One region of the Brevibacillus sp. SIMBA_040 genome, then DNA from elsewhere that is predicted to be linked to it. Evidence: riboswitches for the same ligand, from Rfam matches in the RefSeq annotation. Region 1 holds a riboswitch; each other region holds the start of a gene.
What was found. Region 1 has a riboswitch for cyclic di-GMP ahead of SB752_RS21715 (methyl-accepting chemotaxis protein). Riboswitches for the same ligand answer to the same signal wherever they lie in the genome.

Region 2: linked by a shared signal. The riboswitch ahead of SB752_RS31335 (GNAT family N-acetyltransferase) and the one ahead of SB752_RS21715 (methyl-accepting chemotaxis protein) in region 1 are both predicted to bind cyclic di-GMP.
Region 3: linked by a shared signal. The riboswitch ahead of ggt (gamma-glutamyltransferase) and the one ahead of SB752_RS21715 (methyl-accepting chemotaxis protein) in region 1 are both predicted to bind cyclic di-GMP.

The regions. Positions count from the first base shown of each region.
Region 1 is NZ_JAWRXI010000013.1:114,975-122,972, forward strand. It holds gene SB752_RS21685 (response regulator transcription factor) at 1-10, opposite strand, end outside; gene SB752_RS21690 (amino acid ABC transporter ATP-binding protein) at 109-831, opposite strand; gene SB752_RS21695 (amino acid ABC transporter permease) at 828-1,484, opposite strand; gene SB752_RS21700 (transporter substrate-binding domain-containing protein) at 1,823-2,596, opposite strand; gene SB752_RS21705 (alanine/glycine:cation symporter family protein) at 2,706-4,151, shown strand; gene SB752_RS21710 (gamma-glutamyl-gamma-aminobutyrate hydrolase family protein) at 4,264-5,031, shown strand; cyclic di-GMP riboswitch class I at 5,328-5,420, shown strand; partial or broken gene SB752_RS21715 (methyl-accepting chemotaxis protein) at 5,537-6,028, shown strand; gene SB752_RS21720 (HD-GYP domain-containing protein) at 6,207-7,085, shown strand; gene SB752_RS21725 (helix-turn-helix transcriptional regulator) at 7,127-7,998, shown strand, end outside.
Region 2 is NZ_JAWRXI010000034.1:14,766-22,763, reverse strand. It holds gene SB752_RS31355 (amidohydrolase) at 135-1,730, opposite strand; gene SB752_RS31350 (PAS domain-containing protein) at 1,959-2,225, shown strand; gene SB752_RS31345 (sigma 54-interacting transcriptional regulator) at 2,250-3,125, shown strand; gene SB752_RS31340 (hypothetical protein) at 3,118-3,336, shown strand; cyclic di-GMP riboswitch class I at 3,422-3,505, shown strand; gene SB752_RS31335 (GNAT family N-acetyltransferase) at 3,764-4,312, shown strand; gene SB752_RS31330 (methyl-accepting chemotaxis protein) at 4,314-5,777, shown strand; gene SB752_RS31325 (YdcF family protein) at 5,944-6,501, shown strand; gene SB752_RS31320 (hypothetical protein) at 6,714-7,145, opposite strand; gene SB752_RS31315 (YolD-like family protein) at 7,361-7,699, opposite strand.
Region 3 is NZ_JAWRXI010000006.1:169,525-177,522, forward strand. It holds gene SB752_RS12315 (ABC transporter substrate-binding protein) at 1-474, shown strand, start outside; gene SB752_RS12320 (glycerophosphodiester phosphodiesterase) at 506-1,225, shown strand; gene SB752_RS12325 (methyl-accepting chemotaxis protein) at 1,297-3,285, opposite strand; gene ggt (gamma-glutamyltransferase) at 3,386-5,104, opposite strand; cyclic di-GMP riboswitch class I at 5,285-5,373, opposite strand; gene SB752_RS12335 (hypothetical protein) at 5,733-5,888, opposite strand; gene SB752_RS12340 (hypothetical protein) at 5,893-6,030, opposite strand; gene SB752_RS12345 (SET domain-containing protein) at 6,205-6,804, shown strand; gene SB752_RS12350 (glutamine--tRNA ligase/YqeY domain fusion protein) at 6,901-7,998, shown strand, end outside.

The DNA.
Region 1 (7,998 bases):
TATGCGACATTTGAGTCCCCCCTCTATATCTGACCCCACCCTCATTATACAAGAATGGAGCAAACCTCTGAATTCAGCAGAATCCAGAGGCTCAAATGGAGAAGCGGATTACAGGACCTTTTTCAGGAACTCCCGCGTTCTTTCTTGTTTCGTATGAAGGAAAAATTCTTCCGGGGTGCCTTCCTCCAGAATAATGCCTTGATCCATAAACAAAATCCGGTCAGCTACTTCTTTGGCAAAACCCATTTCGTGCGTGACGATCACCATCGTCATTCCTTCCTGGGCCAAATCCTTCATGACCTGCAATACCTCGCCAACCATCTCCGGGTCGAGCGCAGAGGTAGGCTCATCAAACAGCATGATTTCTGGTTCCATCGCTAAAGCTCTCGCAATCGCTACTCGTTGCTGCTGTCCACCGGATAAATTACGTGGATAGACGTCTGCTTTTTGGGAGAGACCTACTTTGGCTAGCAAAGCCTTTCCTTTTTCCTCTGCATCTGGCTTGCTGTACTTCTTGATTTTGGTCAGGCCCATCGTAATATTTTCTAACGAAGTCTTGTGAGGAAAGAGGTTGAATTGCTGGAACACCATTCCGGCTTTTTGGCGAATGTCGTTGATGTTTGTCTGTTTATCCATGATGTTAACGCCATCAATGACAATCTCCCCGGAGGTCGGTTCTTCGAGCAGGTTCATACAGCGCAAAAAGGTGGATTTGCCTGAGCCGGATGGACCGATGACACACACGACCTCCTGACGTTTGATGTGTGTATTGATATTTTTGAGTACCTGCAAGCTGCCGAATGATTTGGCCAGCTGTTTCACTTGAATCATCGTGCTGCCAGCCTCCTTTCCAGCCAGTGAGAGAATGCCGTGAGCACATAAATCAGAACCCAGTATATAATTCCAATCGCACCCAAAAATTCGAAAGCTTTGAAGTTTACGGCATAGATGGTTTGAGCCGTAAAGGTGAGCTCTGCGATACCGATGGTCGCCAGCAGAGACGTGTCTTTAATACTGATGATGAACTGGTTGACGATGGCGGGAATCATCCGCTTGATTGCTTGCGGCATAATGATGTAGGCCATCGTTTGTCCATGAGTAAATCCGATCGCTCGTCCTGCTTCCATCTGTCCTTTGTCAATCGACTCGATACCGGCGCGGAATATTTCTACGAGATACGCCCCGGCATTGAGGCTAAGGACAAAAATACCTGCGGATACGGCATCTGTGGCGCGTCCAAACACAAGTGGGAACAAACCAAAGTAAAAGAAAATGACTTGCACATAGAGTGGGGTACCGCGAATAATACTCACATAGACCTTGGCGATCATTTGCAATAATTTTCGTTTGGATACGCGCAAGAGACCAAAGAAAAGTCCAAGAATGGTCGCAAAAAGCAAGGAGAGAAACGCGACTTTTATGGTATTCTCAAGCCCCTGCAAGAGGAGTGGAGATGCATCTGTAATCAGGCTTAGAGTATCCATACCTCACTTCCTTTCTGGAAAGAAATAAGGTGCAAAATGCACCTATCAGTGCGTGTTCAAAAAGTTGGCTTTTCAGCACCGAGAAAATGGCGAGAACCGTACGAAGGAGGAGCGGAAGTAGTAGGCAGACTACATGAGCACCGGACTTCGAAGGTGAACGCCATTTTCGATGTCGAATAATCTTTCAGGACTCCTGCGTGATCAAAAGACGACTTTTTGAACGTATAAGAATTTATAAGCGAGAGGCTTATGAATTCTGGAGCGCATGGAAACTTTCCGCTAACCGCGGTCGCTACTCCTTGGGAATGCCTCGATAGAGGTTTTCTTAACAACCTCTCTTAGTTTGAGCCGAAGTATTTGTCGTATAATTTCTGGTACTCGCCGTTGTCCTTCATTTCTTTCAGATGCTTGTTGAATTTTTCCAGAACATCTTCTTTACCTTTGGCAATCGCGATCCCATATTCTTCACCCGTCAATTTTTCCCCGATGATTTTCAGGTTTGCCGCTGTCCCAGATTTGATTTTGTTTGCAACAAACGGGAAGTCATTGATCAGCACATCGGAGCCGCCCGCTTCTACGTCCATGTAGAGGGTTGCTTCGTCTTCCAAAATCTTGACCTTTGCGCCTTTTTCTTTCGCTAGTTCATTAGCTTTTTCAAGACCAGAGGTACCTTGTTTTGCTACAATCGTTTTATCCTTCAAATCATCGACCGTATTGATCGGGCTGTCCTTTTTCACTACCATGACGAGTCCGGAATCGAAATACGGATCAGTAAAGTTCGTAACAGCTTTACGGTCATCACGTATGGTGATGGAAGCAGCTGCGCCATCTACTTGCTTTGCTTGCAGAGCAGGAATAATTCCGTTGAACTTCATCTCTTTCCACTCTACCTTGAGGTTATCTTTGGCTGCGAGTGATTCTACGAGTTCAATGTCAAATCCGGTGAGTTTTCCGGAGCTATCTCTGGAACTGAAAGCGCCTCCATCTGGAGCGACAGCAAAAATGAGTGTGTCGTTAGCGCTGCCACCGCTTTCTTTAGCACCACATCCAACAAGGCTAATTGCGGTTAAACAGCTAACGGCTAGTGCCAACCAAGCTTTACGACGAATCATAGTAACCCTCCTCAAGAAAAATATAAGTTCGATGTGCCTATATCTTAAAAAAATAATGTAAAATAAATTTCAAAGAAATATGTGAAAATTCGTGAAAGGATGGGTTCTTTTGCTAGAGAATATTGCAAACACCGTCGTAAATATCCTGTGGGATATCCCCATGCCTTTTGCTATCCTTTTCGCAGGGGTTTTCTTTACGATCGAGAGTAGATTTTTTCAATTACGCCACTTGCAGCATATCGTCAGCCGCGTGGTGCAGGTGATTCTTCATAAACGCGAGAGCAGCAGCAAAAAAGGAACATTGTCCTCCTTTTATGCTGGTAATATAGCGATAGGCTGCCTGGTTGGAGTCGGATGTGTAGGCGGGGTGGCGAGTGCGATTGCAATAGGGGGTCCAGGTGCTGTGTTCTGGATGTGGATTGCGGCGCTGGTCGGCATGATTATTAAAATGGTAGAGGTCGCCTTATCCGTTTATTACCGGTCAAGGGATGAAGAGGGGCATATCATTGGCGGCCCGACGGTGTATATTCAAAAAGGGATTGGCGAGGAGATGAACGTCCGGAGGTGGATGGTTCTCGTCGTGTTATTTGTGATCGGCATGATTGCGCCGATTTTTCTTTCGATCCAAAACTACGTTGCCTCTACAGCGATCAGCTCCACCTTTCATTTGAATATTATCTGGGTATCGCTTTTGTTTGCCGTGCTGGTGTATTTCATCATCGTCCGTGGCACGCTGTACATGGGCAAAATATTTAAAGTCATCGTGCCTTTCATGACCTTGTCGTACCTGCTTTTGGGCTGTGTGATTATCTTGATGAATGTGGAAAAGGTCGTGCCGGTGCTTGAGCTGATTATGAAGCATGCTTTCAATGGTTCAGCGGCAATGGGCGGATTTGCTGGGGCAACCTTGGCTCAGGTCATTACAGTCGGGGTATCGCAAGCGGTATACAGCAGCGAATTTGGCTGGGGGACGACGCCGATCATTCATTCGACAGCCGATGTTGATCATCCCGTAAAGCAAGGGCTATGGGGCGGCTTTGAGGTGTTCTTTACGAGCATAGTCATGTGCAGCATCACCGCCTTTGTCGTTATCCTCTCTGATGATTGGGTATCGGGCAAAACGGGCATTGACCTGGCGCTTTATTCCTTTGAGCAAATATCGGGGACGGCGGGCAGGTACATGGTGACGGTTATTCTCTTTTTCTTTGCCTTAACGACAGCGAGTGGGTGGTACGTGAGCAGGGAAATTATGGTGAAGCATTTACTAAACAAAAAGACAGCAGCCAAAAAGCAGGCTCTTAAATATTTGAAGGTATTTTGCGCCTTTCCTGAATTTCTGTTTGTCCTCTATATTGTCACCTTTCACTTCCCCGACAAGGATGTGTGGCTGATGACCGGCATCATGACGGCTGTGCCTACTTTTATCAATATCTTTTTTCTATTGATTTTGAGCCACCAATTTAAAAAGCTGCTGCAGGATTACAAAGCGAGATATTTGAAGATTGGACATGTCGACGAAGAGGTCAGGCTGTTTTACGAGGAAAAAACGCAGTAACAGCGCACGAGGTTAATTGAGGGACATATCACATAATCTTTTGATATTTCCTCTATATTTTTTCCCTAGAATCGTTCACATAAGATCAGCAGAAGAAGGAGAATGGAACGTGATGAAGCCTTTAATCGGTTGTACAACGTACTACATCAATGCCTTTGAAGAGAACAAGCATCGGTTTGTCGTAGCTCAGGATCATTTCACTTCAGCGATTGATGATCCACTCAGCATTCACCAGGCAGGCGGAATTCCCGTACCGATCCCGCTCATTGACGATGATGCCTACATCGATTCCCTCTTGGATCGTCTCGATGGTTTGATGTTCATCGGAGGGAGCGATGTGAGTCCGAGTCTATATGGACAGCCGTATAAAAAAGGGCTGGGACAACTTGACCCCGCTCGCGACAAGTTCGAGCTGAAGCTGCTCGACAAAGCGGTGAAAAGAAATCTGCCGATCTTCGGTATTTGCCGCGGATTGCAGCTGCTGAATGTTTACTTTGGCGGGACACTGATTCAAGACATCGAGAGAGGCTACCCTACAGAGATCAACCATGCAGGGTATTTCGGACCCAAATCAAGCATCGCCCACAAAGTAAAGCTATCCAAGGAGCACATGCTCTATCCGTGCTTTGGAAAAGAAGAGCTGTACGTCAACAGCTTCCACCACCAGATGATTGACAAGCTGGGGGCTGGTCTTGAGGCAGCTGCTATTTCTGAGGACGGCATTATCGAAGCGATTGTGCACAAGGATTACCCGTTTTTAGTTGCTGTCCAATGGCATCCAGAAATGATGTTCCAAACCGATCAGGAGCAGCTCAAGCTGTTTCAACTATTTGTCGACTTCATAAAAAATAAGCAAGCGTGTGCTCAAGTGAGTAGCTAAAACCATACAAAAACGCGGGAGGCGGAAGTGCTCCCGCGTTTCATCTTCCTTGTTATTCTCTCCTCTGTGCTCCTCCCAGTTTTTACCCTTACTTTAAATCCACAATCTTGATACCCATTCACCCTTTTGTATTGCCCGTATGACAAATGTTGACTTTTTAGGTCTATCCTACTAAAATGATGGTTGGTATTGGGTATCATTCCCAATAAAACCCGGATTTTTTTGTCGGGTTTATAGGACTCTTTGCTTATTTGGAATCTTGTTATTGGAGTCTTTAATTTCATACGTAAACTTTCCATTCGAAAGGGCAAACCCACTGAAAGGTGGAGACGCAAAGCTATAGGGGCTAAGATGTATGTCAATATGCATGATGCCAGCCAGTTGCCGACGACAGACGCGAGATTTTTTGATCTGTTTTAGAACTCCTTTTAGTTGGAAAGGGGTTCTTTTTTGTTGCGTATTTTCCCTGTCTTTCACGATTTATTTAACAAAAATCGAGGTGTTCCTAAATGCGGCGATCGAAGCAGCTCGAGCCGGAGAGCAAGGAAGAGGCTTTGCCGTCGTTGCCGATGAGGTTCGGAAGCTTGCAGAGCAATCGACCCAATCTGCAGAGAAAATAGCACATCTGGTATCTACCATCAAAAATCATACACATAAGGTAGTAGAGTCGATGGAAATGGGTGTGAAAGAGGTCGATAGCGGAATTCAGGTCGCCGGACAATTATTTGAGCAAATCAAGAGCGACATCGATGCCGTTTCAGGACAGGTCCAGGAAATATCGGCTGCCTCCCAACAAATATCAGCAAGCACGGAACAAGTCGTGCACGCCATCGAAGAAATATCCCAAGGCTCAAAGGTTGTAGCGGCAGAATCGCAAAATGTATCGGCATCTGCCGAGGAACAATTAGCTGCTATAGAGGAAATTGCATCTTCTGCTTCGTCATTGACCAAAATGGCCGAGGAATTACAGCACGTAGTGGGTAAATTCAAGGTATAGTGCCTCAGCGCCTGCTTCTGGCATTACTTCGGTGAAACTTTCCGCTAAACGTGGTCGCTCCTCCTTGGAGAAGCCTCGATAGAGGTTTTCTTACAACGTCTAAAAAACAAGGTGCGTTATGGTTCAAATATCGAAAAAAAGAATACGGAAGCTATGTAAAGAGTGCAATCTCCCGTCTGTGGTTATCTATTTCGTTTTTTTGATAGGAACAGTATGGATTGATGGATATATTTATCCGGAAAAAGACTTGTTAGGCTTGTATCTGATCAATATTATTGTGGCAGGGATCGTTTTTTGGAGAACGATCGTCTTGCAAATCGTAATCGTGTGTTTGCTTACCTGGTTTTACTACCTGTATGCACCATTTCGTTTTCCACATGTAAACGTCATTGTCTTTCAAGGACTGACCCACTTTTTGGCGATTTTATCGATTTCCAGTGCCATCAGGTATTACAGGAGGGAGAAGGAAAATACTCTCAATTTAACTCTCACGTTGGCCAAGTCATTAGACGCCAGAGACAAGTACACAGCGCTGCATTCTGAAAATGTGGCCAAGTACGCGCAGCATATTGCCATGGAAATGGGGCTGCCTCGCAAAGTATGTGAGCAAATTCACTTGGGCGGTTTGTTGCACGATATCGGTAAAATCGGGATTCCAGAGTCAGTTCTGTTGAAACCAACCAAATTGTCAGACGAAGAGTACGATCTAATCAAGCAGCATCCGGTCATCGGCTATGAGATGGTAAAGCATATTACCTTTTTTAAAAAGAACGGAGTGTTGGATGCCATTTTGTTCCATCATGAACGCTTTGATGGAAAAGGGTACCCGCATGGGCTCAGGGGGAAGGAAATTCCCCTGATTGCCCGGATTTTGGCGATAGCCGACTCCTTCGACGCCATGACCTCCAATCGTGTATACCGCGGTAAATCTAATCTTACCTATGCCATTAACCAAATCAGGAGCAACATAGGGACACAGTTTGATCCTGAAATTGTGGATGTTTTTCTCAAAAGTGTAGAAGACGAAGATGACGTGGACTCCATTCTTTCACGTTAAACCCCCCGTTCTGAGTTAATAAGAGCGGGGGTTATTTGTCATTGCAAAAGAAAAGTACTGGGGGAGAGTATGTGTATGGTAGATTAGAGGTACCGTTCTTCAGACCAGTGAAGGGGATGAGCGATGTGAACCATTTTACTTTGGATGATATACACAGCTACAGTAAAGATATAGGGAGTATTCTGAGCCATGCCACGCTATATGAACGCATTGAGGATGAGCAGCGCATCCAGCTTCCCAACGTGCTAGGAACAGGCACAATCGAGCGGATGCAAATTCGAGCAGGGATGGAGATCATTATCTCCGATGTCGAGCTGTCTCAAAATCTATCCGCACAAATTGAGGAGACTTCCGGCATTTTTGAACTGAATTATTTTTTAAGCGGAGAAGCCGTATGCCACTTCCATGATCAGCAAGTAACGATTTTGGAGCCGATGAGCAATGTTTGCTTTTTTCAAGATATGGAAGTGCGTATTGAAACAAAAGCGAACACACGCTGCCAGCTTGTAGAAATTCGCATGTCGCCTGAAAATCTTCTTCATTATTTTGATCGGGAAGCGGATAAAGAAGCGATTCAACATATATTGCAGATGAAAAAAGGGCTGATCCAGTCCTACCAGCTGTCACCCATGATCAAAAAATGCGTCTATGAGATTCTGCATTGTCCCTATAAGGGGGCGTTGAAAAAGATTTATTTCGAAGCGAAGGCTATGGAGCTAATCAACCTCTTTTTTCAAGAAAATGATCTGTTATATCCAGCGATTGAGCCTTCTTTGCCAAGAGGTGACGTAGAAAAATTGAAGCAGGCAAAAGATATCGTTCTACGTCACATTGATGAGCCCTACTCCATTAAAACGCTCGCGAAAATGGTCGGATTGAATGAATACAAGCTAAAGATCGGCTTCCGGCAGCT
Region 2 (7,998 bases), on a different contig from region 1:
AGAATGGAAACAGGCTTCTCTCCCCCACAGCCACGTTAAAGAGTAAAATCACTTCAGTGGAGTCACTCAATACATCCCAACGAAAAAAATCCCTGATTGCTCAAGGATTTTTCGGTCTGTTCATTATTTAGCTATCATACGTTTTGAATTTCACCGTCAATGATCGTCATCTCTGCTTTCGTTTCCAGCAGCTCATCCGGATTTTCGAGTGAAAAGAGGTTTTTCGAATATACTGTCATGTCTGCCAGCTTGCCTCGCGTGAGCGTCCCCTTGATTTGCTCTTCGTTGGTAGCATATGCCCCGCCGATCGTAAATGCTTGCAGCGCTTCAAGCATCGACAGCTTTTCGTTTTCATACCAGCCGTTATGAGTTTCAGAAGGAGCACGTCGTGTCAGTGCTGAATGGATGCCGAGCAGCGGATCAAGAGGCTCAACCGGAGCATCCGAACCACCCGCACACAAGACGCCTGCTGACAGCAGTTTTTTCCACGCATATAAATACTCACCCCGCTGCTCTCCTACCCGTTCCTTGACCCATGGGAAGTCTCCTACTACAAATCTAGGCTGGATATCAGCTATTCGGCTCGGATCAGCCAATCGCTTCACTAAGTCTTCGCGAAGCAACGAAACATGGATCAAGCGATCGCGATAATCCACTTTTGGCATTTGATCGAGGATGTCCAATACATCCGCCAACGCTTTATCACCAATTGTGTGTACGGCAATCGGCATCTTATGCTCTCTCGCTTCTTTAATCATTGCAAACAGCGTTTCCGGCTCATGCATCGCATCGCCAAAATGTCCTGGTGCATCATGATAAGCCTCAGACAGCAGAGCGGTTCTTCTACCAAAGGCTCCGTCTGCGAAAATTTTGATCGCTCCAATTTGTAGTCTTTCATTCCCATAGCCTGCGTACATGCCTTTTTCTTGGAGGCGTTTGAGATATGGATAATCAATCAACAAATTGCAGCGCAGTCGATATTCCTCTTCATTCAGTAATTCATGATACATCTGGTACGTTTGATCCAGCCCGCCCAAATAAACGGGATCATTCGTATGCACACCGGTCAGCCCCAAGCTTACGGAGTATTTCATCGCTTGTCCCAGCGCGAATTTCAGTTCCTCGTACGTTTTTTCCGGGATGTGTCTCGTGATCAGCTGAGATGCCGACTCCAGCAATAGCCCTGTCGGCTTTTGCGTTTGCGGATCAAGAACGACACTTCCCCCTGTCGGAACCTGGATAGCAGGATGATACTGGCTTACCTCCAGCGCCTTGCTGTTCACGAGAAATGCGTGATGGCAAACCCTTTTTAAATAAATGGCACAATGAGGAGCTACCTGATCTAGCTCTTCAATCGTGGGAATTGTCCCTGATTCAAACAAATTTTCGTCCCAGCCCATCCCGATCAGCCACTTCCCGGGAGGGGTGGCATCCGCTCTGTCTTTTATTTTCTCAAGCATCTCATTCTTGGATTTGACGCCTGTTAAATTCAAATCTAAAAAGTGAAAGGCGACTCCCGACAAATGCAGATGACTATCAATCAGACCAGGAGAAGCCATCTTGCCTTGCAAATCAACAACCGGCGTACCCGCTCGGCCCCATTGCAGGATCATCTCGTCATGCGTACCGAGATCGGCAATTTTGCCATTTTCTACTACCACCGTTTCAACTAGCGGATTTTCCGCATCGAGCGTGTGAATCACGCCATTCGTATAAATGGTTCTTGTCATCGTTTTCGCCCTTCTCTCTTTTGATTCATATGCGAAGCAAACCATTCTCCCCCAAATCATAGAACCTGGGGCAATGATCAGTCAATATACATACCAATCACATCCCACTCTTTTTGTCTGAATTGTGATATTATTGATTCGATTACAACACATTCGCTCCGATTTCGAACCACCCCTTGATTTTCCTCCTCTTTTTTACGACTACGCAACAAAAAGGAGACATGGTAAATGACAACAGATTCCTTCGCGATCAACCAGGAATTTTTCGTAAAAATTCTCGACTCACTCGGAGTAGGTATTTACATCGCAGATAAACACGGGAAAACGCTTTGGGTAAACAGGGTCAGCCAAAAAGGGTTGGGTAAACCGATGGAGGAATTGATTGGGAAGCACATTGCTGATCTCGAAAAAGAAGGCGTATATTCACCTTCTGCGATGAACATCGCACTGCAACAGAAAAAAGAAACGGTTACTACCATCCAGCAAATCCAGTGAAAAAAAGTATTGGTAACCGCAAATTTGATTTATAACGAGCAAAACGAAGTCGAATATCTCGTTACGCTCGGAATTGATATGATGAACGATGAGATTCGAAATGCTCCGGGCACAGAATTAAAAGAGATCGAGTCCTTGCTGCAACGCTATATTCATGAGCTTCGCAAAATCAATGCACTCAACATATTTACAGGGGAACACCAGCAGTCCTTTGTTGGGCGCAGTGAATCGTTCGATAAGCTTTCCAATTTGATCAGCAAAATCGCCACAGTCGATACAACTGTACTCATTAGCGGAGAAACAGGCGTAGGAAAAAATATTTATGCACAACAAATTCATTATGCCAGCGAACGATACGACAAGCCTTTTGTTCACATTAACTGTGCCGCGATTCCAGCTACACTCATTGAATCCGAGCTGTTTGGTTATGAAAAGGGAGCGTTCACCGGTGCCACCCCAAATGGAAAGCCCGGCCTTGTACACCAGGCTGAAAAAGGAACCCTTTTTCTCGATGAAATTAGTGAGCTCCCCCTCGTACTGCAGTCAAAGCTGCTGCAGCTGCTCCAAAATAAAACGTACATGCCGATCGGCTCTGTACAAACGAAAAAAGCGGACGTCCGCATCATTGCAGCAACGAATTGCAATCTGGAGGACTTGGTCAAAAGCGGCAAATTCCGCTCCGATTTGTTCTACCGCCTCAATATTTTGCCTGTAAATATTCCTTCACTGCGAGATCGTAAGGAAGATATTTTTCCACTGCTCTATTTCAATCTCGAAAAATGCAATCTGCGCCACCAAAAGAACCGGACGATCTCTACAAAGGTAGTCGAGGTTCTGCAAAACTATCATTGGCCAGGCAACATCAGAGAGCTGGAAAATGTGGTAGCGCAAAGTGATTGAAAGTGCCTATAAAAAGCATAGAACGACGCGAAAGACTGCTGCTGCTCTACGCATTACGCACTCGATGCTTATGCGCAAGCTAACCAAATATGAGATTCAAAAAGAATCGACATCGCGAAAAAAGAAGCGAGCCTGTGAAGCTAGTTCTCCAGGCTCGCTTTTATTAATAAAAAGTTCTTTTGACCCTCTCGAAGGTATTAAGAATTGGTAAACACTACCTACCAAAACTTGACAAAGTCCTTTATTTTGGATACGATTTTTCATATTTCGACATCCATTTACAATTTTCATCAGCGAAATGAAAAGGGCAAATCCATCGAAAGGTGGGGACGCAAAACCACGGGTCTAAAGTCTTTGACCATGATAGCCGGGTTGCCATACATCGTTATGCCTATTTTAAGATGTTGGTAGCTAGCTCGGAGTGGTTGTTCCATTTTCTGGAATAACCTTTTTTATTTCCCAACCATACATTTGTCGGAAAGGAGAATGCCATCCGTTTTGCAGCAACTTCCGATTTCCTGCTTCTTTTGTAATGACGTTTTAGAAAAGAGAGAAAAGCAGTAAATAAAAAGTCAACCGTGTCTGCTTTTTATACCGAGCAAATATGAGAACGACTACTATGATGGAGTGGAAACTAAATGTACAAACAAGTAGATTCAACAGACTCTTTAGCATTATTTCATCAAATCAAGAAAACCGTTTGGGATTCAATGGGATTTGAGATGGAATATGCGAAAGAGGGTTCAGATCTATTCTTACTAATTGCGGATGACGGTGAAGCAGGTGGAACGTATGAGTTCACACCTCACTCAAAGTCAACTCCGTTTATTCGCACGTTGTTTGAAGATGTTGTGACCGAAGATATGAAAGTAATGGAGCTCGATAGTCTCGCTGTTCTTCCAAAATATCGCGGACTAGGGCGAAAGGGTATTTCCCTAATGCTAGATTATGCTGAAAAGCATGGCTATACACATGCAGTTGGTATTGCTGATCCAAGCTTTTTTCAATTGATTAATAATAAATATCATGTCAGGGCGACCCAGGTAAAAGAGAAGATCTTTTACAAAGGGGCAGACACCATCCCTACGCTATTTCATCTCAAAGAAGCTTACGTCAATAAAGAGCATCCTGACTATTCATGGTACACACCAATGTTTTCACAAATAAAAGTTGAGGTAGTGGGCTAATATGGATCTATTAAGAAGAAGAAATAATTGGGTTGTTACCGTTTTTGCCAGCATCATTACAGTGGTGCAAATCATTAATATATTTATTGGCGGCGCTCCGATTTCCTTTGTGCTGTCTGTTCTCGGAATCTTGTATGGTGTATTGGCGCCATTTACTTACATTTCCAACCTGCCGAGTCTCAGAGACAAAATGGCTACATTTATGAAGTATTTCAACTTTGCTGTCATCGGCACCTTCATATTTGTAGTGTTACAGCTTGATCCTCATATGGTTAATGTTCTGCTAGGAATGTTCTTCGTCGCTGTCATGGGGATTTATCAGGATAAAATCATTAACATCTTAACTATTTTGTCTACACTCGGAATCGTCTCCTACTATTTCTTTTCACAGGGTGATACGATCTTCCATTCGTCGTCGCCAATCGATTTGCTCTATTATCTTCTGACATTCTGCTATGTATCGCTGACGAGTATGCTGCATGCTCTCTTCAATAACAAGCTGCAAAAAGAAAGCGAGCTTCAGAAGCAGGAAGCGATTGAGTCCAAAGAATCGTTGCAGCGTGTACTTGACCAGATCAATCAATCCCTGAACTCTGTACAGGAATATCAGGAGAATTTAAACAAGGTTACAGATGGTGTAACGGTTCGGGCTGTTGAAACAGTGTCTTCCCTCAAGGAGATCATGGAATCGTTTGGAGTTCAAACCTCCAACACGAATGAACTACGTAACGAAATGAATTCAACCAATGGGCGTGTCGAGGATATGACTCGTTCCGTTACAGAAATGCATGAATTTGTGGAATCTACAAAAGAGGCTACACACGAAAGCGGAAAACGAATCGGGAATATCGGCAATGATTTCGAGCGTTTTATCACCGATATTCAAGGAACAAATCGCCTGATTCAAGAGCTGTATGAAGAAACCGCATCAATTGAAAAAATCATTCAAACAATCTCGGATATTTCGGCACAAACCAACCTGTTGGCACTCAATGCAACCATCGAGGCCTCTCGTGCAGGAGAGCACGGACGCGGATTTGCTGTCGTTGCGGATGAGGTTCGCAAGCTTGCGGAATCTTCCAAAGTGTCCTCTGAGTCGATCTCTACTCTTCTGATGACGATTCGCGAAAAAATGAAACGCGTATCTGACATGATCTCTGAATCGCAAGTTTCGTTTGAGAAAAACAGTGAAGGCATCCATGAGGTTCAGGAGATGTTCACCAATGTCGACAACTACATGAGAGACTTCTCCGATAAGACGAAATACTTGCAGGAATTCATCGTAAACGTACACAGCATGATTCAGGAAGTCGGCGCCAAGGTTGAACTGAATGCAGACATTACCGACAAAAACAAGGATAGCCTCGAAGATGTCCTCGTCCTTGTTTCGGAACAAAAAGATGAAGTTGTGAAAGTATCCAGCGGATTTGAAAAGATTGAGCATCAACTGAGAACGCTGCATTAAGTGAAATGAAATATACAAACCGCCTCTCTCGCAGGGGCGGTTTTTGTTCTATCAATACGGTCGTTTTATTCATATGTACCTTGAATAGTAAATAGACTAATGCTAGAATCGCTGTGATTGTGAATAAATTTACAATTATGTCAATGAATAGAGGACGTGCAAAGCTTTGAAAAGAAAAGGAAAAATAGCTGCATTGATATTCGTACTTTGGTTTTTGGTACATATCGTTCTCATCACGTTTGATGGGATGGCAGATGAGCTTGCTAAAGTAGATGTCGGTGTTGTGCTGGGAAATAAAGTGGAGCTAAATGGAGAACCGTCAGCCCGGCTAAAAAGCAGACTCGATAAAGCTGTACAATTAAGCAAAGGCGGATATTTTCAACACATCATCGTCAGTGGTGGCGTAGGTGTTGAAGGCTTTGACGAGGCGCAGGTCATGAAAAAATATTTGATCAATCATGGAATCTCCGAGGAAAACATCATTGTGGACAGCAACGGGATCAATACTAGAATGTCGGCAAAAAATACGAAGGAAATCATGAAGCAAATGGGATTTGAATCGGCAATGGTCATTACGCAGGTTTACCATATCAGTAGAACCAAGCTCGCTTTTTCAAAAGAAGGAATCAGCAGCGTCTCTTCTGCACATGCCGAATTTTTTGATCTGCGGGACATTTATTCATTAGTGAGAGAGTTTTTTGCTTATTATCGCTACTTATGGTAACTGCCTATCTCCAGGGTCAGCAGTGCAGCCTGATCCCCTTTACCCACGAAAAAGAACAATCCCTCAGGATCTCTCCTAAGGGATTGTTTGTCATTGGGAGCGAGTATTGCTTAGGTCAGCGAATCGATATCGACGACGATAATGGTCGTTCCTTGGGTAACGAGCAGCTCCGCTGATTTTCGTTTACGGCGGCATTGAGTGTCTTTACTTTATTAGTTATGAAGGACATCTCCAGAAAGATTACCAGCCTCATCCTTCACCTTTAGATGCGTAGAAGGAAGCTCAATTAGCTCTTCAACTGCAACTTTATAAGTCTCGTCATCTATTCCACCTGGATTTAGGAAACTGATGAAAACCTTGTTGCCATCTACATTCAGTCGCAATTCATAAAAGGTTCCATCTGGTCTTTGAAATTTATAAATGTCATAGCGACCGTTCTCCTCGGCTTCCTTTGAAAAAATGGAGGTTGAGTCAGGAGATCCTCCTTCTTCTTTCCACGTGTAGGTCCCCCGTCCAGTAGATAAATCTTCAATCTGAATATCATTTTCGACTAAGTCGGGACTCACATATTGCAGCTGGAATCCTTTAATTGGTTCATCAAATTCAGCAGTAATACGTACTGCTCCTTGTCCGTATATGCTCACCCCCACGTTCCCAACCAATTCTGGTGCTTTTACATCTCCGCTATTCTCGCCTAACGTTTCCGTTTTCGGACGAGCCTACACCGTACGGGCGATTTTCATCGCATACGGCGTTCTATCAACGAATAAGAAGGTTATTACAATGGGCAAATTTAGCATACGGTCTTCTTTCTATGTTTGTATACTAACTAAAGTTAACTGTTTTTCATCCACAGTTCTTATGATTTGACATTTGTTATCTGGTCCATGTAGATCCACAGACTTTCCTCATCGTTCACTACTTTGATCCGCCTTCCATTCTGGTCGATCCATCTGACTACACCCCATATGGTGCAGATATTCCCCTGCTCTTCTTTTGCAGGCTCCCACCAGGAAACGGCGATCGCGTAATCTTCTCGAGCCGAATCACGAATCATATAGTGAAATGAGTCCAATTCATCCTGATCAAGGCTTGGCATAGGTACCAGTTTATCGTCTTGCTTCATCTGTAAGTACAATTCCCGTTGCTCCGGCAATACAAATCGCATCGAAAATGGGTTTTCTAGTCTGCTAGTCATGTGCTGTACCCCTTCCTTTCCCATGCTTCTAAAACGGAAATCATCACTTTTCAAGACAGGAACATTTGTTCTTATTATATGCGAACAATTTACGAACATGCAAATAAAAAAAGATCGTACTGATGTTCCGTAGTAAGTTCCTTTAAAGAGTTGTGCCTGTCAAGAAAGCATGGCAGGATCGCTCTATGTATCCTGCCTGCTTACAAGGAAGCAGAAAGGCTTGGAATAATGAAAACACGCATATCGAGCAAAATTCAATCTCACCCAGGCAGAGCTTGCGCAATAGGTCGGAGCAAGAA
Region 3 (7,998 bases), on a different contig from region 1:
GGCATGATTTTCACCTCAACCGGTTCCTTGACGGAATTGAAGAAAAATGCCAAATTTGACATGGGCGCGGCCTTCCTGCCAGCAAACAAAAACTTTGGTACACCAACAGGAGGAGCGAATCTCGTGATGCTTTCCAAGTCCTCTGATGCCGAGAAAAAGGCAGCGTGGGAATTCATGAAATGGATGACCGATACAGAGCAAACGGTTCCTTGGTCCATTGCTTCCGGTTATATGCCTGTGACGACAGCAGCAGTAGACTCGGCTGAAATGAAAGCATTCTATGAAAAAGAACCAAACTTCAAGGTAGCAGTTGACCAGCTGCAATACGGCTACCCTCGTCCAATGGCACCTGGCTACAAGGAACTTCAGGATGTCATCCAAAAAGAACTGCAACGTGCGATGCTCGGTCAAGCTAGCGTAGATGAAGCGTTGCAAACAGCGACGGACAAAGGCAGCAAGCTGCTGAAAAAATAAGGTAATCGTGAGCAAGAGAGGAGCATTAGACATGAACATTTGCATGGCACACCGCGGTTGGTCAGGCAAGGCCCCAGAGAACACACTCGCAGCAATTCGACTTGCACTATCTGAGCCCGGTATTACAGCAATGGAAATTGATGTACAGCTTTCACGTGACGGTGTTCCTGTGCTGATTCATGATTTCACGCTGGAGCGCACAACGACAGGCAGCGGGCTGGTTATGGACCATACATTGGAGGAGCTGCGTGGGCTGGATGCAGGGAGCTGGTTTGGGGAGGAGTTTTCAAGCGAGCGGATTCCCACTCTGGAGGAAGCGCTGCTTGCGGTAAAAGGTCGCCTCACCTTAAATATTGAATTGAAGGCTACGAGCGATATGTATCCCGGGATTGCAGAAAAGGTGCTGGAGCTTTTAGCAAAGTACGACATGAAGCAAGAGGTGTATATTACCTCGTTTGACCACGATTTGATTCGTCAGGTGAGACAGCTGGATCAAGAGGTCGTGACCGGATTGATTGTACTTGGCCGTCCTGTACTGATGCTGGAACAGATGGAAGAGGCAGGAGCTACGATTCTCTCCATGGGCTATCCGTATTTGACTCGTGAGCTGGCTCTTGCTGCTATGGAAAAAGGATACAAGGTTATTGCCTGGACGCTGGATGACTCACGCGAGATACGTACCGTGATGTCATGGCATGCAGACATGCAGATTTGCACCAACCATCCTGATCGGATGCTGGGATTGATGTAGACGTAGGAAGCCACGAAGAAAGCCGTCGGGAAGAGCAACCCGGCGGCTTTCCCAAATTTCCAATGCTTTGTTTACAGCTTAAACCTGCTTACATGAGACTGCAGTTCTTCGGCGATTCTCGCCAAGTTGCCTGCCGAGGAAGTGACCTCTTCCATTGCGGCGAGCTGCTCTTCAGTGGCGGCTGACACGTTTTGTGTGCCGTCAGCCGAGTTTTCCGCTACTTCCTCGATAATGCTGACTAGTTCTACGACCTGCTCCGTACCAGCCGACATTTGGACGGAGTACGTTTTTACCTCTTGAATCTGGCTGGCTACCTGTGAAACGGCATCCTGAATTTGCTCGAATGATTTGCCAGCGTTGTTTACAACCTCCAAGCCCAAAGCCACTTCTTTTGTGCCCTTTTCCATGGAAAGGACGGCCTGATTCGATTCGAGCTGAATGGCACTGATGAGCTTTTCGATTTGCTGGGCAGATTGTGCTGATTGCTCAGCCAATTTACGCACTTCATCTGCGACAACGGCAAACCCGCGCCCTTGTTCTCCAGCTCTTGCCGCCTCGATCGCAGCGTTGAGAGCCAACAGATTCGTTTGTTCGGCGATCGCTGTAATGACTTGGACAATTTGACCAATTTCTTGCGAGCTGTTGCCTAAGCGCTTGACGATTTCCGCAATATTGGTAACCGTATCATCGATGGAGTGCATTTGACTGACGACGACCTGGAGTGCCTGGTTGCCTTCGATGGCAATCTGCGACGCCTCAACGGCAGATTCAGTAGCATACTGGGCATTCGTTGATACCTGCTTGGCACCACCGGACACTTCTTGCATGGCTGCTACGCTATTTTCTACGCTCTTCACTTGTTTTTCGGCACCATAAGCCACTTCCTGAATGGTTGTGGCGATTTGCTCCGTAGCCTTGCTCGTATGCTCTGCATTTACAGACAGCTGTTCAGCAGAGGAAGCGAGATCCGAAGCCGTAGCATTTACTTGTTGAATAATCGTTCGGAGGTTTTCGACCATTGTATTAACGGATTGAGAGAGCGCGCCGACCTCATCCTTGGTTCGGATTTGCAGGGGCTGAACAGTCAATTCGCCTTCTGATATACGGTTAGCAACCTGGGCTACTTCTACAATCGGACGGGTGATTTGCTGGGCGATGATGTAAGCGATAGCACTCACGGCGACAACGACTGCGAGTACGATGACCATTGCCAGCGTGTTGACACCTGAAACCGCTTCTGTGATGGACGCGATCGGGATGTGCAAATACAAGCCAAAGTTTGTAGTTGGAATTGGGGAGTAGGTTACTACGTATTCCATCCCGGCATCCGTGTAATGATAGGAGGCCTTCTCTGTTTTTTCTGCTGTCAAAATATCGGTTAAGCCTTGGGGAAGAGTGGATTCTGCAAGCGGCTTTCCGATCAACTCCTGATTGGGGTGGTACTGGATTTGATTTTTGTTGTCGACAAGAATGGGGTATCCACCATCGCCCACACTCAGGCTTTGCAAAAAGGTAGAGGTAAACTCATCGACGTTGACGAGGCCGGTCAATACACCGAGCTTTTCTTTATTTGGCCCCGTAACGGGTGAAGCGACGATGATCGAGCGGTTTCCAGTTGTTTTGGCGATCAAGACATCAGAGAAGCTGGACTTGTCCTGCATGCCGTCCTTGAAAAACTGGCGCTCACTAAGATCGATTCCGATGCTGTTAGGAAAGGTGTCAGCTGTTACCTTTCCATCTTTGGATATAAAAGTATTTCCGTCGTACAGCTTCATTTCCTGGGTGAATTTGCGAATGAATGTGTTTTTCGCTTCCTCATCATCGGAGCCAATATCTGAGGTGCGTGCAAGAATTTGCATCTCCGTCATACGTCGGTCCAGATATTGATTCATGGCGATCGCTGTACTGGAGGTCAGATCAACAAAGGAATTCTCTTGTTTTTCAATTAGGATCGTTGAAAAGCTGCTGCTGATAAAAAATGTCGTGCCGACGAGTGGAATGATGGATACCAGGAGAAACCAAAAGCTCATTTTTCTTTTGAGTTTGCTGAACAAAAACATCGGTTTTTCCTCTCTTCTATCCCCAGTTGGTATGTGTTGCTAAGAGTATGAAAGATACAAAGGTAGACTGCTGAGGACAGCTCAGCAGTCTGACTAGCAATTAATAGCCCATCGCTGCGCCTTCACCGCGTGGGTCGGCACCGCCAAACTTCACGTTTGTTTGTGGGTCGATGAGAATAGCGCCGGATTGTCCCATCGCATCGGTGTACGCTGCCTCCAATTTTTCGACTGGATGACCGCGCTTCACCAGCTCGTCGAGAACTTCTTGAGGAATACGGCTTTCTACTTTCAAATTGTTGGAGGACGATCCCCAGTTGCGACCATGAAGCCATCTAGGTGCCTCGATTGCATCTTGAACACTAAAGCCGAAGTCAATGATCCGAGTTACAAGGGCTGCTTGTGTTTGCGGCTGACCCTCGCCACCTTGTGTTCCATAGAGAAGATAAGGCTTGTCCCCTTTAAACAGCATGGCAGGGTTGATCGTGTGGAACGTACGCTTGCCTGGCTCCAGATGGTTGATGTGATTCTTGTCCAAAGAGAAATAGCTTCCGCGGTTTTGTAGAAGAACGCCTGTATCTTTTGCTACAATACCGGAGCCCCAGTCAAAATAATGGCTTTGAATGATAGATACTGCATTGCCATCCTTGTCTACGATACCAAACCATGTTGTATCACCTTTTGGATCGAGTGGCTCTACAGATTTGGCAGCTTGCTTCATATCGATACGTGCAGCCATGTCTTTTCCGTGCTGCTTGGACAACAGATCGTTTACAGGAATATCTACAAATGCAGGGTCAGTCAACCATTTGTCACGGTCAGCAAAGGCTTGCTTGGTCGCTTCAACAATGGTGTGGTAGTAGTCAGGTGTTCCTTCACCCATGCTCTTTAGGTCAAAATTGTTCAAAACGTTCAAGATAGAGAGCGATGCCATACCTTGGGAGTTAGGTGGCACATTGTACGCTTTGTAACCACGGTAGTCGACAGTAATCGGATCTGCCCAAGTGGAGGTGTGCTTTTCAAAGTCTTTTAGTGTGAGCAGACCACCATTTTTCTGCATATCTGCCACGATCTTTTGAGCGACCTCTCCTTTATAGAATCCGTCAGCCCCTTTTTTCGCGATGATTTGCAAGGTTTTGGCTAGATCCTTTTGCTTGAGAAGTTCGCCTGGCTGGTACGAATCACCGTTTGGCTTCAGGAAGATTTTGCGGAATTCATCAAAGCGTTGAAGATTTTTCAGATCATTATCCGTTGGATCAGTAGCTTGCTTGGTCCAGTACACCTGGTTTGGAGAAACAGGGTATCCGTTTTCTGCGTAGCCAATGGCTGGCTCAAGCAGTCTGCTCCAAGAGAGCTTGTTGTTGCCCATGTTTTTATGAGCATAGTTGTAAGCTTCCCACCAGCCCGAAACCACGCCAGGCACGGTGTTTGCTGATTCGTAGCCACGGGAAGGAATTTTTTCATAGCCTTTGCCCGTGTAATAATCGATTGTCGCCTTTTCACCTGCGCGACCGCTACCGTTCAATGCTTTCAGTTCTTTTGTCTTGGCGTTGTAAATGAGCCAGAAGTTATCTCCACCGATAGTGGTGTAATGAGGATAGACAACAGCCAATGTCGAAGCGGCAGTGATCGCTGCATCTACTGCGTTTCCGCCATCTTCTAATGTTTTGAGTGCGGCAGCAGTAGCAAGATAGTGTGGTGTAGTTACCATTGCATTTGGTGACATGGATGTTGGGCGGTTAGCTGCTTGTACTGGCGAGAGTGTCGAGAGTCCAATTACACCAGTCAAGGCTATGGCTGATAGTTTTTTCCAGAGAGACATTCCGATGAAACCCCCTTCTGATTCGTAAAATGGTAATTCCCAAAAAATCGTCTGCGCTTGTCTAGCCTCACCTCCTTTGGTTGTAATGTAATAAAAAGACAAATATGGACAATTTTAGACAATTTGAGCGCAAAAAAAGACCAATGATATAGGATCATTGGTCTTGTCCTACATCAATATTTCGGTAGCTGGCAAGCATGCTCGCTATTGCGAGGGTAGCCCCTGTAGCTTTGCGTCGCCGGATTTCCCCGGGTTTGCCGATTCGATATCAATGGTTGATTATCAAAATTTTGATTCGTTTGTTGTGGGAAAAAGTTCCTACAACTCCTATTAGCAATTAATATAGACCATTTATCCCTTGGGGTAAATAAGAAAAAATTTTTTAATGTGGAAAAAATGGAATGTTTAGTTAATTACCTAGGTCATGATGTGGTGGATAGCTGAAGCTCAGGAATCGAAGACCCTGGAATTTGTTCCGGCGATGTAAATGTTTTTACACGTTCTGATAAGTCTAGTAAGTAATGCCAGAGGATAGAAATATCCTTCTTTTCTCCTACAGGGCCATGTCCGGGCACTACGGTATGAAAGGACTGCTCACACAAGTGCTCCAAAATCTCAATCCATTCCGCTACATTGCCGCTCTGGAAGAGCCGTCAAACGTAATCGTAGGAGGAGTAGGAACGACAGAAGATAGAGAAGCGTCCATGGTGAGGAGATCGCCTAGTTGATCGGACAGCTCTTGCTGCTTCTGTTCGTCCGTTTCCTGCTCAAGCCTTGGTTTCACTGATTCAGGGTTCACCGATATCAATGATCCCGGCGTTGCTCATCGCCCCAGCTCCATTCTTAGCGATGACAGCGTAGACCCCATCTGTCACCTGTTCCAAGGTGAAATACGGACTTTGAAAATGAGTGGTAGGAGACATCATGGCAATCGAACCTTCTTTTGCTGAACTGGTAAATATAGATATATTTTACAATAGCCTAAATAGATGACACTAGTCTAAAAAGGAAGACGGATAACGGTTACAAACGCACACCACTTTTGGCCGAACTGCTTATGATAATAAAAAGGCGACAGTGCCAAGGAGTGAAACAATACCATGATGCATCCCGATACAGAACTGCGTTATATCAACGACGAGATCGGGTACGGTGTGTTCGCGACGAAGTTCATTCCCAAAGGAACGATCGTATGGGCCATGGATGATTTGGATCAGGTATTAGACCTTTCCTTTGTGGAAAAACTGGACCCATTACGAAAGCAGGATGTGCAAAAATATTCGTTCAGAAACCAGTACGGGAAATACATTCTGTGCTGGGATAAAGCTCGGTACGTGAACCACAGCTTTTATGCCACATGTGTAGCGACCATGTACGATCTGGAGCTGGCAGCACGCGATATTTATCCAGGGGAAGAGCTGACGGATGATTACGGAACGCTGAATCTCGATGAACCATTTGACTGCTTGCCAGAAGAGGGCACGAGTCGTTCGCGAGTCATGCCGGATGATTTGCTCCGTTATTATCCGCAGTGGGATGAAATTGCAGCAGCAGCCTTCCAGCGATTTAACCAGGTTGAACAGCCGTTAAAGCATTTGATTCTCCCTGAGCATCAGTCAGCCATTCGGGAAATTACCGAGAAGGGACGCTCTCTCGATTCTATTGTCCATCTTTATTGCGATCCGCATTGGCGAAAATAAAAGGGTTGCAGGAACTTACGGGCCGGACAACGGCCCGATTTTGTTGAACTCTGAGAGTAGAATCAGTATTATGGAATGTAAAGGTGAAATGAAAGGTTGATTTCATTGGAAAACAAGGTAGCGTCATCCAATTTTATCCGCAATATTGTGGTCGATGACTTGCAAGAGGGAAAAGTAAAGGAAATCATTACCCGCTTTCCCCCAGAGCCGAACGGGTATCTCCATATTGGACATGCCAAAGCGATCATTCTCAATTTTGAGCTCGCACATGAGTTTTCTGGTAAAGCCAATCTGCGTTTTGACGATACCAACCCGGTAAAAGAAGACACAGAGTACGTAGAAGCGATCAAGCGCGACGTGCAATGGCTTGGGTTTGAATGGGACGGACTGTTTTTTGCATCGGACTACTTCGAAGAGATGTACAACCGAGCCGTGCTCCTGATTAAAAAGGGAAAAGCGTATGTAGACGATCTTTCAGCAGAAGAGATGCGCAAATTGCGAGGAACGTTGACAGAGCCTGGCGTTGACAGTCCATTCCGAAACCGCTCGGTCGAGGAAAACCTGGATTTGTTTGCTCGGATGCGCCAAGGGGAATTCAAGGACGGAGAAAAAGTGTTGCGTGCGAAAATCGACATGACCTCTCCGAACTTCAACATGCGTGATCCGGTATTGTACCGAATTTCACATGCGCATCATCATAACACGGGTGACAAATGGTGTATCTATCCGATGTACGATTTTGCTCATCCGCTGGAGGATGCGATCGAGGGAGTCACTCACTCGCTTTGCTCACTGGAGTTTGAGGATCACCGTCCATTGTATGACTGGGTAGTGAGCGAGTGTGAGATGGAGCATGTTCCACGTCAGTACGAATTCGCTCGTCTGAACCTGACCAATACGGTAATGAGCAAACGCAAGCTCAAGCTGCTAGTAGACGAGAATGTAGTAGATGGCTGGGATGATCCGCGCATGCCGACCATTGCCGGCTTCCGTCGCCGTGGCTTTACGCCAGAAGCGATTCGTACGTTTGCCCGTGAGGTAGGGGTAGCACGCAGCAACAGCATCGTCGATGAAAAGATGCTGGAGCATTTTATTCGTGAAGACTTGAAGCTGAAGGCGCCGCGTACAATGGCAGTCTTAAACCCGTTGAAGGTCGTGATTACCAACTATCCAGAAGGACAAGTGGAAATGCTG